Linked DNA regions of Cecembia calidifontis. The protein of the gene in region 1 binds, or shares a complex with, the protein of each later gene. Links are inferred from orthologs where the notes say so. Each region holds a gene or a part of one and is shown on either strand. Other genes may lie near its edges. The genes, in order: metK and groL.

Evidence for each region.
Region 2: the proteins of metK (region 1) and groL are in contact, whole or in part, in a cryo-EM structure (PDB 8P4O), measured with the Escherichia coli proteins. The link is inferred for Cecembia calidifontis from one-to-one orthologs.

The regions. Positions count from the first base shown.
Region 1 is NZ_SGXG01000001.1:577,530-587,666, reverse strand. The notes cover bases 1,623-4,498. They hold metK (methionine adenosyltransferase), read left to right. Parts: upstream 1,623-2,371; coding sequence 2,372-3,625; downstream 3,626-4,498. Other genes in these bases: BC751_RS02535 (M16 family metallopeptidase), read left to right, coding at 4,041-4,498; BC751_RS02540 (heavy-metal-associated domain-containing protein), read left to right, coding at 3,804-4,013; BC751_RS02550 (AIR synthase related protein), read right to left, coding at 1,623-2,183. Outside these bases: BC751_RS02555 (neutral/alkaline non-lysosomal ceramidase N-terminal domain-containing protein), read right to left, coding at 1-881; more of BC751_RS02550, read right to left, coding at 1,020-1,622; more of BC751_RS02535, read left to right, coding at 4,499-5,282; ispF (2-C-methyl-D-erythritol 2,4-cyclodiphosphate synthase), read left to right, coding at 5,415-5,897; tRNA (5-methylaminomethyl-2-thiouridine)(34)-methyltransferase MnmC2, read left to right, coding at 5,899-6,585; BC751_RS02520 (M23 family metallopeptidase), read right to left, coding at 6,586-7,476; BC751_RS02515 (DUF3810 domain-containing protein), read right to left, coding at 7,637-8,707; BC751_RS02510 (NifU family protein), read right to left, coding at 8,792-9,373; BC751_RS02505 (outer membrane beta-barrel protein), read right to left, coding at 9,428-10,090; BC751_RS02500 (TonB-dependent receptor), read right to left, coding at 10,129-10,137. UniProt on the Escherichia coli protein: Catalyzes the formation of S-adenosylmethionine (AdoMet) from methionine and ATP.
Region 2 is NZ_SGXG01000001.1:4,155,056-4,165,227, forward strand. The notes cover bases 4,533-7,443. They hold groL (chaperonin GroEL), read left to right. Parts: upstream 4,533-5,129; coding sequence 5,130-6,758; downstream 6,759-7,443. Other genes in these bases: BC751_RS17875 (hypothetical protein), read right to left, coding at 4,533-4,590; BC751_RS17880 (co-chaperone GroES), read left to right, coding at 4,809-5,087; BC751_RS17890 (response regulator), read left to right, coding at 6,949-7,323; corA (magnesium/cobalt transporter CorA), read left to right, coding at 7,320-7,443. In the rest of the region: tRNA (N6-isopentenyl adenosine(37)-C2)-methylthiotransferase MiaB, read left to right, coding at 1-621; BC751_RS17855 (sigma-54 interaction domain-containing protein), read left to right, coding at 637-1,920; LPS assembly lipoprotein LptE, read left to right, coding at 1,907-2,449; BC751_RS17865 (hypothetical protein), read left to right, coding at 2,487-3,440; preprotein translocase subunit SecG, read left to right, coding at 3,444-3,815; more of BC751_RS17875, read right to left, coding at 3,883-4,532; more of corA, read left to right, coding at 7,444-8,330; proB (glutamate 5-kinase), read left to right, coding at 8,425-9,504; BC751_RS17905 (glutamate-5-semialdehyde dehydrogenase), read left to right, coding at 9,497-10,172.

The DNA.
Region 1 (10,137 bases):
ACATCCTCTATTTGCTTGCCATTTACTACCGGTTTATGGCTTCCCACTGTTCCCGCTGCAAACATGGCCAAATCGTAATCTTCCTCCAATTTTTGGCTCAGGTAATGGGGATAATCACCGGACAAACCCATAAACTTTTTGTTCAAAATGGTAGAATGGGCTGAATAACTCAATAAAGTCGCCTTTTGGCCTTTGGAATTGATAAAAGTGAGTTGCCTTATGAAAGGATCTACGGGGTCAGTTTCTTTTAAGCGGTTGGCTACCAAGTCTTTTGTCAATGATTTCTGGAAAACAATAATTGAAGCATCTAGTTTGGAATGTGCAATTTTTAAGGCTTCAAGTGATTTTTCTTCAAGAAATGATACCAATTCTTCATTGTAGCCCCCGAAGGCAAATTTTCCGACTAGGCCTGGCATGTAGCCTCCCATTCCACTATGGGTGTGGGTAGTAGTAAAATAAAGCAGGTCAATTTTCAATCCTGCTTCCCTAATTTTTTCCCGGATTCTTTTTTCCAGATAGGGATGGACAATCATCAATTCAAAATTTACAAAAGCCACATGAATGTCCCCACTGTTGAGGATAATGGTCCTAAGGAAACTGCTGTCCTGAACAAACTCATATTTTCCTCTTGGACTGTATCCTGCCAGGTTGACCGGGCTGTCTGGGGTAATGTTAACTTTTGCCCAGCCTGCCTTCCAGTTGTTGCCTCGTCCTTGCTTCCAATTAATGGTATCTAAATGGGACATAGTAGCATGGTAATAGTCCATTTGTTGGTAAGGCCTTCTGTCAACTTTTGTAAAAAATACCATGAGGATGAAAAACAGTATGCCCATAGTCCAAGCCAGTGTTCTAAATATACGCTGAAGTGTAGATTTGGACATGGTTATCTGGGTATCTAGTGGCAAGTCTTGAAAAGATAAGGAATAATCACCAAAAAATCACTTCATAAGTCTTGGTAAACTGCTTTCACATTCAAGTACATGTTTATGATAAATAGGGCGTTTTTCGAATACTATGTTTTAATATTCGAAAGTTCCGTGTTCTCCTTGTACAGTTACTTTCTTACCTTCAAATGGGACTACTCTTCCAATGATTTTGGCTTCTACCCCCAGGGTTTCGGCAATGTCGATCACCTCTTCGGCATACCTTTCTTCCAGGTAGATTTCCATGCGATGGCCCATATTGAAAACTTTATACATTTCTTTCCAATCTGTGCCGCTTTCCTCCTGAATAATTCTGAACAATGGAGGCGTATCAAATAAATTGTCCTTGATCACATGGACATTGTCCACAAAATGCAATACTTTAGTCTGTGCCCCACCACTGCAATGCACGATTCCATGAATCTGAGGTCTCAGGTATTTCAGCACATCTACCATCACAGGAGCATAGGTCCTGGTAGGAGAAAGTACAAGTTTGCCCATATCCACAGGGAGTCCTGGAGCCGGGTCAGTCAAATTATATTTGCCGGTGTACACCAGTTCATGGGGAACAGCCGGATCATAACTTTCAGGATATTTGGTTTGAAGGATTTTATTGAAAACATCATGTCGGGCTGAGGTCAGGCCATTGGAGCCCATACCCCCATTGTAATAATCCTCATAGGTGGCCTGGCCATAAGAGGCCAGTCCAACGATCACATCTCCTGGACGGATTTGATCATTTGAAATCACCTCGTCCCTTTTCATTCTGCAAGTTACTGTCGAATCTACAATGACTGTTCTTACTAAATCCCCAACGTCTGCGGTTTCACCTCCTGTTAAGACCACGTGGACCCCATGGTCTCTGAGCATTTGAAGGACTTCCTCTGTGCCATTGATGATGGCTGAAATCACTTCACCGGGGACTAGGTTCTTATTCCGTCCGATGGTAGAGGAAACAAGGATGTTGTTGATCGCACCTACGCAAAGCAGGTCATCAATATTCATAATAATTGCATCCTGAGCAATTCCTTTCCAAACACTCAGATCACCGGTTTCCTTCCAGTACATGTAAGCCAAGGAAGACTTGGTTCCAGCACCATCCGCATGCATGATATTGCAGTACTCAGGATCATTTCCCAATGTGTCTTCTACAATTTTGCAGAAAGCTTTGGGAAAAAGGCCTTTGTCCAATTTGGAAATGGCTTGGTGTACATCTTCTTTGGAGGCGGAAACACCCCTTTGCATATACCGTTCATTCATGGAGGAGCTGGGCTTGGTCATTTCGAGACAAAGTTAAAGAATAAATGTGGGAATCGAAGATTTAGAATTTGAAAGATTGAATTTCTGTCAATTAGACTATTTCCTCTCCTGTCAAGATTTGGTTTTTTATTTCCCCTGTAAACCTTATTTTTACGCACCGTTTGAAAAAGAGCTAAACCTGTTATTATATGCCTTATTTATTTACTTCAGAATCAGTCTCTGAAGGACATCCAGATAAAATTGCGGATCAGATTTCGGATGCACTGATTGATCATTTTTTGGCTTTTGACCCTAACTCCAAAGTAGCTTGTGAAACCTTGGTCACGACCGGACAGGTTATCCTGGCCGGAGAGGTAAAATCAGAGACTTATCTGGATGTGCAGCAGATTGCCCGTCAGGTAATCAACCGTATTGGATATACCAAAGGAGAATATATGTTTGACGGTAACTCCTGTGGGGTGTTGTCCGCCATTCATGAGCAGTCACCTGATATCAACCAAGGCGTGGATAAAGGCAATCCGGAAGAACAAGGTGCAGGAGACCAAGGAATGATGTTCGGATATGCCACCAAGGAGACAGATAATTTTATGCCTTTGGCATTGGACCTTTCCCATTTGATCCTAAAAGAATTGGCAGCATTGAGGCGGGAAAATAAAGAGATTACCTATCTGAGACCGGATTCCAAGGCTCAAGTGACTATTGAGTACTCTGATGATAATATTCCCCAAAGGATTGATACTATAGTGATTTCTACCCAGCACGATGAATTTGCCGATGAGCCTACCATGTTGGCGAAGATCAAAGAGGACATGATCAATATCCTGATCCCTAGGGTAAAAGCCCAACTGAAACCAGAAAATCAGGCCTTGTTTACAGATAAAATCACTTACCATATCAACCCAACCGGGAAATTTGTCATCGGAGGTCCTCATGGAGATACCGGTCTTACAGGAAGGAAAATCATTGTTGATACTTATGGTGGGAAAGGTGCCCATGGAGGTGGGGCTTTTTCCGGAAAAGATCCTTCCAAAGTCGACCGTTCAGCAGCTTATGCCACACGCCATATTGCTAAAAACATGGTGGCAGCAGGCGTAGCCGATGAAATGTTGGTGCAGGTGTCCTATGCCATCGGAGTGGCCAAGCCAATGGGTATATATGTCAATACCTATGGAACTGCCAAAGTGAATATGACCGATGGGCAAATTGCCAAAAAGGTTGAAGAGATTTTTGATATGAGGCCTTATGCCATTGAGCAAAGGCTAAAGTTGAGAAACCCCATTTATGAGGAAACTGCGGCCTATGGGCACATGGGAAGAAAAAATGAGGTTGTTACTAAAACTTTCAAGACCCCTGATAACAAAGTGTTGAGTTTTGATGTAGAGCTCTTTACCTGGGAAAAACTGGATTACGTAGATACCATCAAGAAAGAATTTGGTCTTTAAAATAAAAAGCGGTCTAAGTGCCGCTTTTTGCTTTTATTTTGGATAAACACAGGACATATTCATCGAGTTAGGTAAATTGCAGGCTCGTCAAAGGAATCAAAAGGCCTGTTTGGGAGTTTTAATATTCAGCCTGTATTGTTTGGCTTGAAAATTTTCCAAATTATTTATTTGAATCAATATGAAGAAGATACAACTTAAAACCAATGTCAAGTGTGGAGCCTGCGTAGCTGCAATCACACCGGAAATGGATAAAGTAGCCCAAAACGCATGGATGGTGGACCTGAGCCATCCTGACAGGATTTTGACAGTAGAAGGAGAAATTGAAGCAGAAGCTGTACAAAAAGCATTGGAAAATGCGGGCTATAAAGGTGAAAGCATAGAAGCTTAAGCTTATTTCATTTCTCTAAGGCATATTATGATCAATTATCAACGGTTTGTATTGGAAAATGGCCTCGAAGTTTTGGTTCATGAAGACCACAGTACCAAGATGGCTGTACTCAATATCCTGTATAAAGTGGGTTCCAGGAATGAAATTCCGGGAAAAACAGGACTGGCGCATTACTTTGAACACCTTATGTTCGGAAGTTCAAAGAACGTCCCTGTTTTTGATACCGCTTTGGAAAGGGTAGGAGGTTCCTGCAATGCCTTTACCAATACAGACATTACCAATTACTACATCACCCTTCCTGCGGTCAATATAGAGACCGCATTTTGGCTGGAATCGGACAGGATGCTGCAGCTGAATTTGAGCGAAAAGACCATCGAAACGCAAAGGAAGGTGGTCATAGAAGAATTCAAACAGCGCTACCTGAATCAGCCCTATGGTGATGTTTTCCATCATATCCGAAAACTGGCTTTTGATACGCACCCATACCAGTGGCCTACAATCGGAAAGGATATTGAGGATATTGTCAATTACACCAAGGAGGATGTAGAAGAGTTTTACTATACCCACTATCGACCCGATAATGCCATCCTGGTAGTGGCAGGTGACGTAACACTGGATCAGGTCAAGTTTTTGGCAGACAAATGGTTTGGGGATATTCCGACTGGTAAAATTCCCAAAAGGTCCATTCCTGTGGAGCTGCCCCAGACAAGCAAAAAGACTTTAGTGGTCAATGCTGAGGTGCCTACGGATGCCCTGTATAAAGTCTATCACATGCCTGGAAAATTACAGGAAGGATATTTACAGGCTGATCTGATCACGGATATTTTAGGCTTTGGCCGCTCTTCCACCCTGGAACAGAAGTTGGTAAAAAACGGGCACATATTTGCCTCTGTCAGTGCTTATATTTTTGGGACGGTTGACCCCGGTCTCATGGTGTTTTCAGGAAAGATGGAGAAGGGACAAACGGCTGAACTGGCAGAGAAAGCTTTGGACCAGGTAGTGCAGGAATTTTTGGAATCTGCGATTCCAGAGGATACCCTCACGAAGGTGAAAAATCAAGCTGAGGCCATGAAGACCTACGAGTCTGTTCAGTTGCTCAACAGGGCCATGAGTTTGGCCTATTATGCTCATTTAGGAAGCCCGGAGCTTTACCAAACAGAATACGAGAAAAAGACCCAGATCCCCGCCCAAAGTATTTTGGATTGGGGAAAATCAATACTCAAAGAGGAGAATGCTTCAACCGTTTACTATAAGGCTGTTGTGAAATAATTTTGAAGAAAGTTGAAATAGGTTTGTAATAGATATTGGGATATTTATGGGATATGGAGAAATTAAGTCCTATGTCATACATCTTGTGTCTTGACTCTATTTTCAAACCGTGTAGAACATTATCGAAGAGCTATGAATAATTTCAGAATTGGTTTTGGCTATGATGTGCATCAGTTGCACGAAGGGCTGGATTTTTGGTTGGGAGGTATCAAGTTGGAACATGAAAAAGGGGCCTTAGGCCATTCCGATGCGGATGTATTGATCCATGTAATCTGTGATGCTCTCTTGGGTGCTGCCAACATGCGGGATATAGGTTATCACTTTTCAGATAAGGATCCCAAATACAAAGGTATTGACAGCAAAATTCTGTTGCGTGAGGTAATGGTCTTGATCCGGGAAGCCGGTTATGAAGTGGGCAATATTGACTCTACGGTATGTTTGCAGCTTCCCAAAGTCAATCCCCATATTCCTGCTATGAAGGCTTGTTTATCTGAAGTAATGGGAGTAGAGGAAGGTGCCATTTCCATTAAGGCCACCACTACCGAGAAACTGGGTTTTGTGGGAAGGGAAGAAGGTGTTTCCGCCTATTGTGTTGCATTGATTTACAAAAAGTAAGATGGCAAGAGAGGTAAAAATCATCACAACCGAGGATGGTTCCCATTCCTTATTTGTCCCTGAACTTAATGAGACCTATCATTCTTTTCATGGGGCATATAGGGAGTCTGTGCATGTTTTTATGCTGTATGGACTGGAAGCCTGGTATGTACGCAACCCAGACAGGTATCCCATCAGGATTTTTGAGGTAGGTTTTGGTACAGGACTGAATGCCTGGCTGAGTCTTGTATGGGCCGAACAGTACAAAGTCCCCGTCCTTTACCATAGCATTGAGCCTTTTCCTTTGGAAAATGAAGTTTATTCCAAATTGAATTACACGGAAGTGGATACTTCCATCTATCATTATGCTCCCTATTTTCAGATGTTACACGAAGCCCCCTGGAATGAGGGGGGCATTGTATCCGAATATTTCAACATGAAAAAGGATAAGACCACTTTGGAAGAGGCGGTATTGTACCATGCCGATGTTGTTTTTTTTGATGCTTTTGCCCCCAGTAAACAGCCGGAGTTATGGACCAAAGAAATGCTGTCCAAGGTGGTGGAGACGATGAATCCTGGGGCAGTTTTTGTGACCTATTGTGCACAAGGTCAACTGAAGAGAAACCTTAAGGAATTGGGATTGGAAGTAGAGACCCTGCCCGGCCCACCCGGCAAAAAAGAAATGACAAGAGCCTGGAGACTCCAATGATTATTTGGACTCCAGGCGCTTCAGTTCTTTTTTACTCATTTCTTTGCTTATAAGGTTTTCAGGATGGGAAGCGATGAGTTCATTGACCGTTTGGTTGCTGGATATTTCCTTTTCCCCATCAAAAAGTTTAACCGGAATTTGCTCAAACTTGATTTCTCTTTCTACTTTATTCAGCCTGCTCTGGACCATCCGCACATGTCTGCCGCTATTGTATTTTTCACCGGAAGAGGTTGCAAGGGCCTGCCCTGGATAGACTACATCGCCAATTTTCACTTTTTCGGAACCTGATTCCAGCACCATCAATTTGGTAAAAGTGCCGTCTTCATGATAGATTTCAATAAAATTGTCCGAGGCATCAAAAGAAAGGCCAGCTCCTTTGAGTTGGGTATCCATTTTCATATCGCTGACAATACCTTTTCTTGGCGCACAAATAGTAGTGGACTCTTCCAGATAAAAAGCAGTTCCTACATAGCTTGTGTTTTCCGATTCCTTCTTATAGATATTTTCAACATGTGTCATGGGCTGCATGCGGACTTTTTGTCCTTCCTGCACGGGGATCAGGTAAACAGGTTCCTCTTTGCTTTTGTCTAAGTAACTCCCCTTGTAGAGTTTGGTGGAATAGTTATAAGAACTGCCCTGGTTGGCATTGGTTTTCTTTAATCGGGCGACTATGCTCCTGCCTGGGTTGGCCACTGCAAAAACCGTTCTTCCTCCGGAAGAAGTCAGATTCATGAGCGTTGTAAAATCCACCACCAAGGTATAGGGAATCACTTCCGTGTTGTTGGCGTATATGGTGACATTACCGTCTTTGTCCTGTTCAGACTCTAATTTGACTTGAGCAAAAACAGTGGAATACAACAAGAAAAAGAGGAATAAAAGAGAAAAGCGCATTGTTTAGTTTTTTTTGATTTCAATAAAATAATTTTTGATGGAAAACTAAAGGTGTGAGGAAAAAATCTCCTAAAAATCCTTTTGAATTTGATGGTGAGGTTTGAAAATTCAATCCACTTAGCTTAAAAAAATTTCCTAAATTGATTTTTTTAAAAAAAAATCACTCATTCAAACTATTTCTCCAGGCATAGGCCAGCATCGGCAACTGTTGGTAGCTGTTGATGCCTGCTTTTACGCCTTGTGTACGGAGGAAGAGGTCGTTGGATTTGCGGCTGATCTCCAGATTGAAGGGCTTGATCCTTTCGTTGGCCTGCTGAATGGAGATCAGGTCATTACGGATGCCTTTGGGCAGGCTTTTCAAAAATTCCCCATAGAGCTCTTTTGACATGCGATACAGGTCATTCAGCTGGTAACGTAGTAGGCGGAGTTGACCGGAATACTGCAGTAAGGGATCATCAGAATTGGAACAGATGACCCAGGCAATGAAATTGGCCTCCCCTTCATCTGTTACCCCATAGCTATGGGCCATTTCATGGGCTATGGTGAAAGGTTTTTCAAGAGGATGAAGCGTAGGGTCAATGTAACTTTCCCCTGTATAGGGAAAGTAAATGCCCAAAATGCCCATGCGGCGCATAAAGCCTGCAGGAAAGAACTGTTTTGTTCTTGGTTCCCCTGTAAAATTCAGCCCCAAGAGATAGAGGTGCTCCCGCATATTGGCCCTGACCAATTTTTCCAGTTCTGGATAAGGCATGATTTCCTCTATGGCAATGGTGTCCTCTTCAATATTGTAGCGGAGTTGGTTCAGGATATTCCTTGTCAGTTCCAGTTCATGTTGGAGTTGATCCTGATTGAGCGGTACAGGCTTCATACCTATCTGCTGAAAAATCGGGATCCTTTGGTAATTGAATCCCCACAATACCAAAAAAAGGAAGACCAAAGCTCCTGCTCCATTGAAAAAGGAGCGAATCGTAAAACCGAGTTTTTGTTTCCAGCCTTCTTTTTGAATCAAAAAGTACAAGTAGGAAAACAATACCAAAAAAACCGTGAAGACGAAAATATAGACCGTTGCAAAGGGTAATTTGGATATGCTCAGGTCAATCAAATTCCTTACGGCAGGGAAAAAGGTCCTGGAATAGAGTTGCTCGGTTTTTTCAGGATGTTGAACAGCAAAGTACCTGACCACTATACTGGTCAGTCCCAACATACTCCATGTCCAATTTCCTTTTAGCACTTTGATCCGGATCAACTGGTACAAAAAGGAAAGTGTCTTTATAACACTTTCCCTTTCCAAAATAAACGTAAAATTTTCGGAATCCTATACTCCCTCAGCCTGAACTTCTTTGACTTCGGGAAGCATTCTGGTGAGTAGGTTTTGGATACCGGCTTTCAAGGTAATGGTGCTGGAAGGGCAACCTGAACAGCTGCCTTGAAGCAAAACTTTTACGATACCATCATGGAAACTATGGAATACAATCGCGCCACCATCCTGCTCGACTGCAGGGCGGATGTATTCGTCCAATATTCCTTTGATTTTTTTGACGGTTTCAGAATCATTTTCATCAAAAAGAGGGTCTTTGTCAAAAACCGCATTGACTGCTGCTTTTCCTGTCTCCAGGTATTTTTTGATATGGTCCCGGATAAAATCCTGGATTTCAGGCCATTCAATGTCTTCTTTTTTGGTGACAGTCACAAAATTGGAAGCAATGAATACACGCTCTACTGCTGCAAAATTGAAAAGCTCTTTAGCCAAAGGGGAGTTTTCTGTGCTTTCCTGATCTGGATAATCAAAGCTGATGCCTTCATCTGCCAACATGAAATTGACCACAAACTTCAGGGAGTTGGGGTTGGGGTTGGCTTCCATGTAAATATGTACGGGTCTCTTTTGTGCTTGAAGCATAATGATCGGGATTGGATTTTTCTATTATACCACGAAAGGCCGAGAATAGTTCCTTTATTTCTGCCATTTTCCTTTTCTGATCTGGAAAAGGTAAGTCAAGGTTATTTCCAAGGTGGTGCTGTTGATATCATATATCCGGTCTTGGGATTCAGGCCCGGCAAATTCATAGGCAAAGCGCACATCTCCTGCCAGCGTACTTTTTCCAAATAACTTGGACAATCCTGCACCTAAATTAAGTCCGTACATGAAGCGTTTAGGATCATCTCCCGCCTGTCCATAAGTGGGGAGAGAGGTTTCATTGCCTACAAACTCCCTTCTTACATCCCGGGCATCTAAGAGGTAGCCAAAATGCGGGCCAATTTTGATGTGGAAACGCCCTTTATTCCCAAAGTAAAAATTAGAAAGCAAGGGCATCTTCAGGTAGTCCCATTCACTCTGATTGACGGCTTCTCCTTCATCTGTCTGGGTATACCCCAAGGTGATTTTTTGGAATTCAAGCTGTAGTCCTGCATTCTTTTGCCCAAAATGCTCCAAAACAAAGGCAAAAGTAGTACCCTGAATGCCCGAAGTAAGCACAGGAGGGCGGCCGAGTCTATACCGGTAGCTTACTTGGGAACTACTCACACCTCCCCGGAAACCAAGGCTTGTCTGGGCCAATAATTCCGGTAGGAAACAAAAGAATCCCAAGAATAAGGTGAAAACCACACGGATGGCCATTTTTTGCATAGGGCAAAATTAAGGATACTTTTTGGGAATTACTGACG
Region 2 (10,172 bases), 3.6 Mb from region 1 along the record:
TCGCATCCCAAGGACATCACCGATGAGGTCCTTTATACCATGAAAAAATACGACAATATCTGCAAATACATTCACCTGCCCGTTCAGAGTGGAAACTCAAGGATTTTGGAGTTGATGAACAGGACATATGATAGAGCTTGGTATCTTGACCGGGTAAGGGCCATCAGGGAGATTTTGGGAGAAGAATGTGGGATTTCTTCAGATATGATAGCCGGATTCTGCACCGAAACGGAAGAGGAGCATCAGGATACCTTGACCTTGATGGACATTGTGAAATATGATTTTTCATACATGTTCTTCTATTCTGAAAGACCGGGCACACTTGCTGCCAAAAAATATGAAGACGATATTCCTTTGGAAGTGAAAAAGAGGAGATTGGCGGAAATCATAGAAAAGCAGACCGCACTATCCTTAGAAAGGAATAAATTAGATGTTGGCAAGGTACAGGAAATCCTTATTGAGGGCACTTCAAAAAGATCTGATGACCAGCTAAAAGGAAGAAATTCCGCCAATAAAGTGGTGATTATTCCAAATGACGGAAGCCTAAAGAAAGGGGATTATGTCCATGTAAGGATATTGGATTGTTCTGCAGCTACGCTTTTTGGGGAGGTTGTAGCTTAAAATCATTTCCAGCCTATGTATTCAGCATCAGAAATCCAAAGTGTAAAACAGCGCTTCGGCATAATCGGCAATAGCCCATTGCTCAATCATGCCATTTCAGTGGCCATGCAGGCCGCACCCACGGACATGACCGTTCTCATAACCGGGGAAAGCGGTAGCGGGAAAGAATCTTTTTCCAAGATCATCCACGCTCTTAGCACCAGAAAGCATGGTAAATTCATCGCTATCAACTGTGGGGCTATTCCAGAGGGGACAATTGACTCGGAATTATTTGGTCATGAAAAGGGATCATTTACAGGAGCCCATGAAGCAAGAAAGGGCTATTTTGAGGTAACCGACGGTGGATCTATATTTTTGGACGAAATTGGAGAAATGCCATTAGGAACCCAGGCAAGATTGTTGAGGGTACTGGAAAATGGGGAGTTCATTAAGGTAGGTTCTTCCAAAGTACAAAAAACCAATGTCCGGGTCATCGCTGCTACCAATGTGAACCTGATTAAGGCGGTAGAAAAAGGTAAATTCAGGGAAGATTTATATTATCGTTTAAATACTGTTCCGATTTATGTTCCTCCTTTAAGAGAGCGTGGGGAAGACGTAATTTTGCTATTTAGAAAATTCACCACTGATTTTTCTGAAAAATATAAAGTGAAACCCATCACCTTGACAGAGGATGCCAAAAAACTCCTGATGCAGTTTCCATTTCCCGGAAATATTCGCCAGCTCAAAAACATCGCAGAGCAGGTTTCGTTATTGGAACAGGAACGGGAGGTTGATGCTGCTACCCTATCTAAATACTTGCCTTCAGAACAGACAAGACTTCCGGCAATATTTGCAGGTTCAGGTGGAGGAGAGTCCACAGACTTTACAGAAAGGGAATTACTCTATAAAGTCCTTTTTGACATGAAAAAAGATATGACTGAGTTGAAAAAACTAGTTCTTGAAACCTATCAGTCAGGCGGTCTGAATGCCAGTATCATCAACAAGCACCAAACGCTTTTTGAAGATCTTGAAACACCTATTCCCTTTGAACAGCATACCGCTCCGGTACAGACTTCCAATGTGCCAATCGTATTAGATGCACAAAAAACACAGGACAAGGATGATGTGTATGAGGATGAAGCCATTGAGGATATCATCCATGAGGAAGATGACAATTCGCTTTCTCTGGAGAAAAAGGAAAAAGAAATGATCCTAAAGGCACTTAGGAAGCATAATAACAAAAGAAAATATGCGGCAAGTGACCTGGGCATATCAGAAAGGACGCTTTACAGAAAAATCAAGCAGTATGGCATCGATTAAAAATATACTGACAGGCATTTTGCTGATCTTCACTTTGTGGACTTTGCAGGCATGTTCGGTAAGTTACAGTTTCACCGGTACCAATATTGATTATAATGTTATCAAGACTTTTTCTGTAGAGAATTTCTTCAATGATTCCGGAGGAGGACCAGCTAATATGGAGCAAACCTTCACTGAATCTTTGAAGGATTTTTACCAAAGAAATACCCAATTGGAATTGGTAAGGAATAACGGGGATCTTCAATTTGCCGGTTCGATCACCCGATATACCATTACTCCGCAAGCCACCGTAAGTACAAGAGACCCCAACCTTCCCGACAGAGCGGGACAAATGAGGTTAAGCATTACTGTGGAAGTAGAATATACCAATACGGTAAAAGAAGAGGAAAGCCTGAAAAGGAGCTTTTCTTTCTTCGAAGATTATGACCCAAGGACCACTTCTATTTTGCAGGTGGAAAGTGTTTTGATTGAGCGGATTTTCGATAGTATCATCCAGGATATTTTCACCGCCACAGTGGCCAATTGGTAAAAATTAGTAAATTGAGCAAAAAACAAAATCTAAAACAGTGAATCCGATACAGCTTCTTGGAATCATTCAACGTGCACATCATTTGGACAAAGATGATGTAACGGAACTGCTCAAGCTGCATGAGACCTTCCCCTATTTCCAGATTCCAAAAGTTTTATTGGCAAAATTTGAGTACAAGAAGGCAGGAAGAAGTGAAAATGAAATCCTTCCGTGGGCTGCCATCACCTCCCCTGATAGGGCTTGGCTAAAAAAACTTATTGAAACAGATCAGCTTTTTGAAGAACAAAGCCCAGCCCTTTCCAAACGACTACAGGAACTGGAGGAAAAGAAAAAAATTGAAGAAGGCAAAAATTTTATAGATGACTTAGAAGGTCACCTGATTCCGGAAACAAAAAAAAGTACAACTACCAAAGATCTTACCGCTACCCTAAAAAAACTAGGGGAAGACCTTGCCCAAAGTAAATTGAAGGCGCTGGAAAAGCTTGACGGACTGAGTAAAAAAACCGAATCCAAAGTTGAACCTACTGAAAGCCCTTCACCAGTCCCGCAGGTAGAAAGTGTAAAAGAAGTTTCAGAGGAATTAAAAGTGGAGGCCAAAACCGGCGAAACCAACAATGAGGTTACCACAAAACCAAAAAGAAGAAACCATCACAAAGATGAACTGATCGAATCGATCAGGAAAAAAGAGAAAAAAGAAATACTTGATAAAAAGAAGCTGGAGCAAATTGATATCATCAAAGCATTCAGCAAAAAAGAAATTAAACTGGCCACCCTCAAAGAAATTGAGGATATTCAGAAGCAAGACGACCTTTCTGAAAAGAGCACCAAGCTCAATCCATCTCTAATCACAGAATCCTATGCACGGATTTTGACTAAGCAGGGAAAAAAAGAAAGGGCAAAAGAAATTTATAAGAAATTAATGGTGAAGTTTCCGGATAAAAACACTTATTTTGCGGACCTGATCAAAGAATTGGAAGAAATTAAAGATTAAAATATGTTTACCTTACTCATCAGTATCATTATCGTATTGGCTGTTCTGTTGGTCTTGGTTATCCTGGCTCAGGATTCCAAAGGAGGCGTTGGTGCAGCATTTGGGGGCAGTGCGTCCCAAATAATGGGTGTTACCAAAACAGGAAATATCCTTGAAAAATCTACTTGGATTCTATCCATCGCTATTTTGGTTTTGTCCCTGACTTCCGCTGCATTCTACAGCAAAGATAACAGCGGTGATTTCACTTCCCCAAACATTGAAAATGCCAAAAAGCAGATTATCAATCCTACATTTGGAGACGTTGAAAGCCTCCTTCCTTCCAGCAGTGAGGATACCGCTCAGGAAGAGGGAGAAAACAATCCTGAAAACGAATAAAAACTATTCTTCTCCCAAAAAAGAGGCTGTCCCTAATTTTTGGACAGCCTCTTTTTTTTCTCAATTACTAATCCACCGTTTTCAACAATAACCTTTTGCTGATAGGCAAAAAGCTCTCATGCAAAGGAATAACATGCGGACTGTTGATCCTATAGGTCGCGGGATTAGGAAGCTCTTTATAGGTTTTAATAAGGTCAAGTTTTATCTGTTCAAAGGTCTGAGTGATACTTTTTCTTACCTTATGGACAAGCTGCATCATGATACCCTTGAAAGAGTCCAGGCTTGTTTGAAAAAGGTTCACTTTGTACCTGTAAACATAGATATCTTTGCTTTTTTCAAATGAAAGAAGCGCATAACCTTCCTTCTGATAGATGGGGGAAAGCCCAACAGGTTCTATGGACATTTCCTGTTCAAGAAAATCATAAATACCTCTCCCTTCTTCAATAGCCTTTTTGATCTGAGGAAGGGAATAGTTTACAATTTCCTCCAATTGTTGCATGAGATCGTCATCAAAAACCAAAGGCTTATACTTTAATTTCATTTCCTGAAAATCCGGCCCTTGAAGCATTTTTGGAAAGGAAGACTTGAGTTGTTCCCTATTTTCGGAAAAGGTTTTTAGCTTGGAATAATGTTGGATCAATTCCGCCAAAGGGGGATAGAGTTTAACTTCCTTGAATTGTGACTCCACATGCTGGAGATAGGCCAAAAGGACGTATTTCTTATATTCAAAATCAATCCATCCTTCAGTAATCCAATTTTCTGACAAGGTTTTCATAGGTACATACTTTGGCAAAAATTTAACAAAAACTGACAAAAGAAAAAAGGAGTGGGGAAAAATTGACAGTAGGACAATTTTGAAAAGCAAAGACTGACACAAAACTGACAATTTTTTACGCCTTTATGTCATGTTTAAATCTGCCATCAAATTTGGCACAGGAAATGATTATTAGGGAGTGTAACATTTTAGAACTAACCTTTAAAAGTTTAATAATTATGTCAAAAGTTAACATCCAACCTCTTGCGGACAGAGTTCTGGTAGAACCTGCTGCAGCTGAAGAGAAAACTGCCTCCGGACTTTACATCCCGGATACTGCAAAAGAAAAGCCTCAAAGAGGAACTGTAGTAGCAGTAGGAACTGGCAAAAAAGATGAACCATTGACTGTAAAAGTAGGTGACACTGTACTTTATGGCAAATATGCCGGTACAGAACTTTCTGTAGATGGTCATGACTACTTGATCATGAGAGAGTCTGACATCTTCGCAATTCTCTAATCATCTATCAAAAACAATCAAAAACTTAAAAGAACAAAAAAAATGGCTAAAGAATTATTTTTCGATACCAACGCAAGAGACAGATTGAAAAAAGGTGTGGATGCTCTTGCTGACGCAGTTAAAGTTACCTTGGGTCCAAAAGGTAGAAACGTAATCATTGACAAAAAATTTGGTGCTCCTACCATTACCAAAGATGGTGTTTCCGTAGCAAAAGAAATCGAATTGGCTGAGCCAATTGAAAATATGGGCGCCCAGTTGGTAAAAGAAGTAGCTTCCAAAACAGCTGACAATGCAGGTGACGGTACTACCACTGCTACTGTTTTGACTCAGGCCATCTTCAATGCAGGCATCAAAAACGTAGCTGCTGGTGCAAACCCAATGGATCTAAAGAGAGGTATTGACAAGGCGGTTGCGGCAGTGGTAGCCCAGTTGAAAGCCAATTCCAAAGCCATCTCGACCTCCAAAGAAATCCAGCAAGTGGCTACTGTTTCTGCCAACAACGACGAAGAGATCGGTAAGATGATTGCTGATGCCATGGACAAAGTGGGCAAAGACGGTGTAATCACAGTGGAAGAAGCAAAAGGTACCGAAACCGAAGTGAGAACTGTAGAAGGTATGCAGTTTGACAGAGGTTACCTTTCTCCATACTTTGTGACCAACACAGAGAAAATGGAAGCTGAATTGGATAGACCTTATATCCTGATCTACGACAAGAAGATTTCTTCAATGAAGGAACTGCTTCCTATCCTTGAGCCAGTAGCTCAGTCCGGCAAACCATTACTGATCATCGCTGAAGATGTGGATGGTGAGGCGTTGGCTACCTTGGTAGTAAACAAAATCAGAGGTGCCTTGAAAGTAGCTGCTGTTAAAGCTCCTGGCTTCGGTGACAGAAGAAAAGCAATGTTGGAAGATATTGCCATTCTTACCGGTGGTACAGTAATCTCTGAAGAAAGAGGTTATAAATTGGAGAATGCTACTGTAGATTACTTAGGTACTGCAGAAAAAGTTAACATCGACAAAGACAATACCACCATTGTCAATGGTGCGGGTGAGTCCAGTCATATTCAGGCAAGAATTGCTGAAATCAAATCTCAAATTGAAAAAACAACCTCTGACTATGACAGAGAAAAGCTTCAGGAAAGATTGGCCAAATTGTCAGGCGGGGTAGCCATCCTGTACATAGGCGCAGCTACTGAAGTAGAAATGAAAGAGAAAAAAGATAGAGTAGATGATGCCCTACATGCTACCAGAGCTGCTGTACAAGAAGGTGTAGTAGTAGGTGGTGGTGTTGCTTTGGTAAGAGCATCTTCTGCCTTGGATAATCTCAAAGGTGACAACGATGACCAAGATACAGGTATCAATATCGTAAGACAGGCTATCGAGGCACCATTGAGAACTATTGTTGAAAACGCCGGAGGTGAAGGTTCTGTAGTGGTTAACAAAATCAAAGAAAACAAAGGGAACTTTGGTTACAATGCCCGTACAGACGTATACGAAGACTTATTTGAGGCCGGTGTAATCGACCCAACTAAAGTGACAAGATTGGCCTTGGAAAACGCAGCATCCATTGCAGCCCTTCTGTTGACTACCGAATGTGTGGTAGCTGACGTGAAAGAAGATACTCCAGCTATGCCACCTATGGGCGGCGGAGGAATGGGCGGAATGATGTAATCTCAAGACCATCCAGATAAATAAAGGGAGCGATTTGCTCCCTTTTTAATTTTAAAAGATGACAAACCTACTAATTCAGTAGATTTTTTGAAGAAATCAATATCATATGGATACCATCCTGACGTTAATTCCATATATTTGATATTGGATTCAAAAAAATTTCGCTTTTCTTTTTGTGAAACCATTGCCCATGGCTATTTATCAGTCCATTATTCTTGTAGATGATGACCCTGTCAATAACTTAATCAACAAGAGGTTGATAAGCAAATTGCATATAGCCGATCAAGTAGAAGAATTTTTGGAAGCAGAGAATGCCTTGGACCGCATCAAAGATTTCAGCAAAGACAGCAAAATATTAATCTTATTGGATATCAATATGCCTGTAATGAACGGTTGGGATTTTTTGAATTTTTATATGGAAAAATTTCAGGATCGTAATGATAAGATTGTAGTACTCTCAAGCTCAATCGATTTTCAGGACAGACAAAAGGCGCTCTCATACAATATCGTGGAAGCATTTTTGGAAAAACCCCTCACCATTGAGAAAATGAAAAGCATTCTATGACGGATTTATCTCCAATAAATGATAACCCTATTAGTTTAGAATTGATCTGCTTCGGCGAGGGTCATTTTGAAAAACACCACATTACCGATTTAAGCCAAATCCCCCCATTTTTGGAACAGGAACATAAGTTTTGGCTCAACGTCACCTCTCTGAACAACTTAGATCTTCTGAATGAGATCAAAGTTATTTTTGATATTCACAGCATGGCATTGGAAGATATCCTCAACACCCAAGAAAGGCCAAAAGTGGAGGTTTTCGATCATTTTATACTTATTGTGGTCAAAATGCTATACACCAGAACAGAAATTGTTGATCTGGAGACTGAACAAATCAGTATAGTTATTGGAAAAAACTATGTGATCTCCTTTCAGGAAAACAAGTATGATGTTTTTGACGGCATTAGATCCAGACTGGAGAATCCATCCGGAAAAATCCGAAAGCATGGAACAGATTACTTTGCCTATACGCTTCTGGATGCAATTGTAGATGAATACTACGCCATTTTGGAGAAAATTACCGATCAAATTGAGGTCCTTGAAGAAAAAATCATCAATGAAGACAAAAAAATAAGACTTGGGGAAATTTACACCCAAAGGAAATCCATCCAGCTTCTCAAAAAAGTAATTTGGCCCACAAGAGAATTGCTTTCTACCCTCAAAAAGACTGAATCCTTTCTTATCAAAAGGAGAACCCTGCCTTTCATCAATGACATATATGAGCAATCTGTTCAAATCATGGATAACCTGGAGATGCAAAGAGAGTCTATCACTACACTTGTCGAAATCTTCATGACTAACATATCCCTGAGACAAAATGATGTGATGAAGACACTAACCATTATTGCTACGATTTTTATACCCTTAACTTTTTTGGCGGGGGTCTATGGGATGAATTTTGAATACATGCCGGAATTGAAATGGAAATATGGCTATTGGTTTACTTGGATCATATTTCTTGGTATTTCGATCATAATGGTCTTTTACTTTAAGAGGAAAAGGTGGTTCTAAACACCACATTTTTTTGAACCCATTAAATACAGGTAATTTTAGCGTTTTTTCAACAGAAAGGTTAATTTTGTTAAATTTTAACAATCAAACAGCAATTCCTTTGCAAACCTGCGTCATAAAAATCGGATCCAATGTGATCACTCAAGAGTCTGGAATGCCTGATTTTTTAAGGATAAAGTCGCTTTGCGTGCAGGTTGCCTCATTAAAAAATAAAGGAATAAGGGTAATTTTGGTCACATCAGGAGCAGTTGCCTTTGGAAGAAAAAACTTAAAATTACCGGAAAAGACCAATCCAGTACTCAAAAAGCAAATTTGGGCAGCCAATGGGCAAATTGCCCTGATTAACACCTATCAAAACCTGTTTGCTGATTTAGGCTTTGCCATTGCCCAGATTTTAGTCACTAAAGAGGATTTCAGGGACAGAAAGCATTACCTCAACATGAAAAATTGTATAGAGGGATTGCTTTCTCAGGGAATAATTCCTGTAATCAATGAAAATGATACAGTGGCTATCACAGAATTGATGTTTACTGACAATGATGAATTGGCCAGCCTTACTGCTGCCATGATCAATGCAGATACCCTCATTTTGTTGACCAATGTAGACGGCATCTACACAGGACCTCCGGATCATCCTGATTCGGAACTTATTCATCATGTTGACTCAAAATCACTGGATTTATCCCAATATATTCAGGCAGGAAAATCTTCTTTTGGAAGAGGGGGTATGTTAACCAAATTGAATATGGCAAAAAAATCTGCCAACTTAGGGATTCGGGTATTTATTGCCAATGGTAAAAAAGAAGGGGTTTTAGATGACATCCTGGATGGAAATGCCATTTGTACCCACTTTGAACCTTCTCCTGTCAAGCATAGCCCAAAAAAATGGTTGGCCCATGGGGAACAATACTATAAAGGGGAAATCAAGATCAACGAAGGAGCAAAAAAAGCATTGTTTTCCCAAAAGATCAGCAGCCTTCTCCCCGTGGGAGTCATTTCATTTTCGGGCGATTTTGAAAAAGGTGATATTCTAAGGATTATAGATGAGGCCGGTAACCGCATCGGCCTTGGAAGAGCAGAATATGGCATCAAATCATTGACAGAAAAAATCGGCTTAAAAAACCAGAAACCTATTATCCATTACGATTACCTTTATCTTTTTACCCATGATTGATTTTGAAATAATTTTTAAAGCAATAAAAAACGCTGCCAGGAAATTGAACCAAGTGACCGAAAAGCAAATCCAGGGCACTTTGGATGATTTGGTTATACTTAGTAAAAAAGCTATTCCTGATATATTGGATGCCAATAAGGAAGACCTTGCCAAAATGGATCCCAAAGATCCAAAATATGACAGGTTATTGTTGACAGAAGAGAGAATCCTTGCCATTTTGAAAGAGGTAATTCAGGTAAAAAACCTACCAAGTCCTTTGGGACTTGAATTGGAAAAAAGATCCCTTGATAATGGACTGGAACTTCGAAAAATCACTGTGCCACTTGGTGTTTTAGGTATTATTTATGAAGCCCGGCCTAACGTAACCTATGATGTATTTTGTCTTGCGCTAAAGTCCGGAAATGCCCTGGTCCTCAAAGGTGGTTCAGATGCAGATCACTCCAATAGGGCCATCATGAAAGTGATCCATGAGTCCTTGGAGCAAAATGGAATTCCCACCGATGCCTATAAGTTACTTCCACCTGACAGAAAAGCCGCACAGGCTTTAATGGAAGCTGTGGGATATGTAGATGTAATCATACCTAGAGGAAGTCAGGGATTGATTGATTTCGTCCGCTCTAACTCCAAAGTTCCGGTCATTGAAACAGGTGCAGGAATAGTACATACTT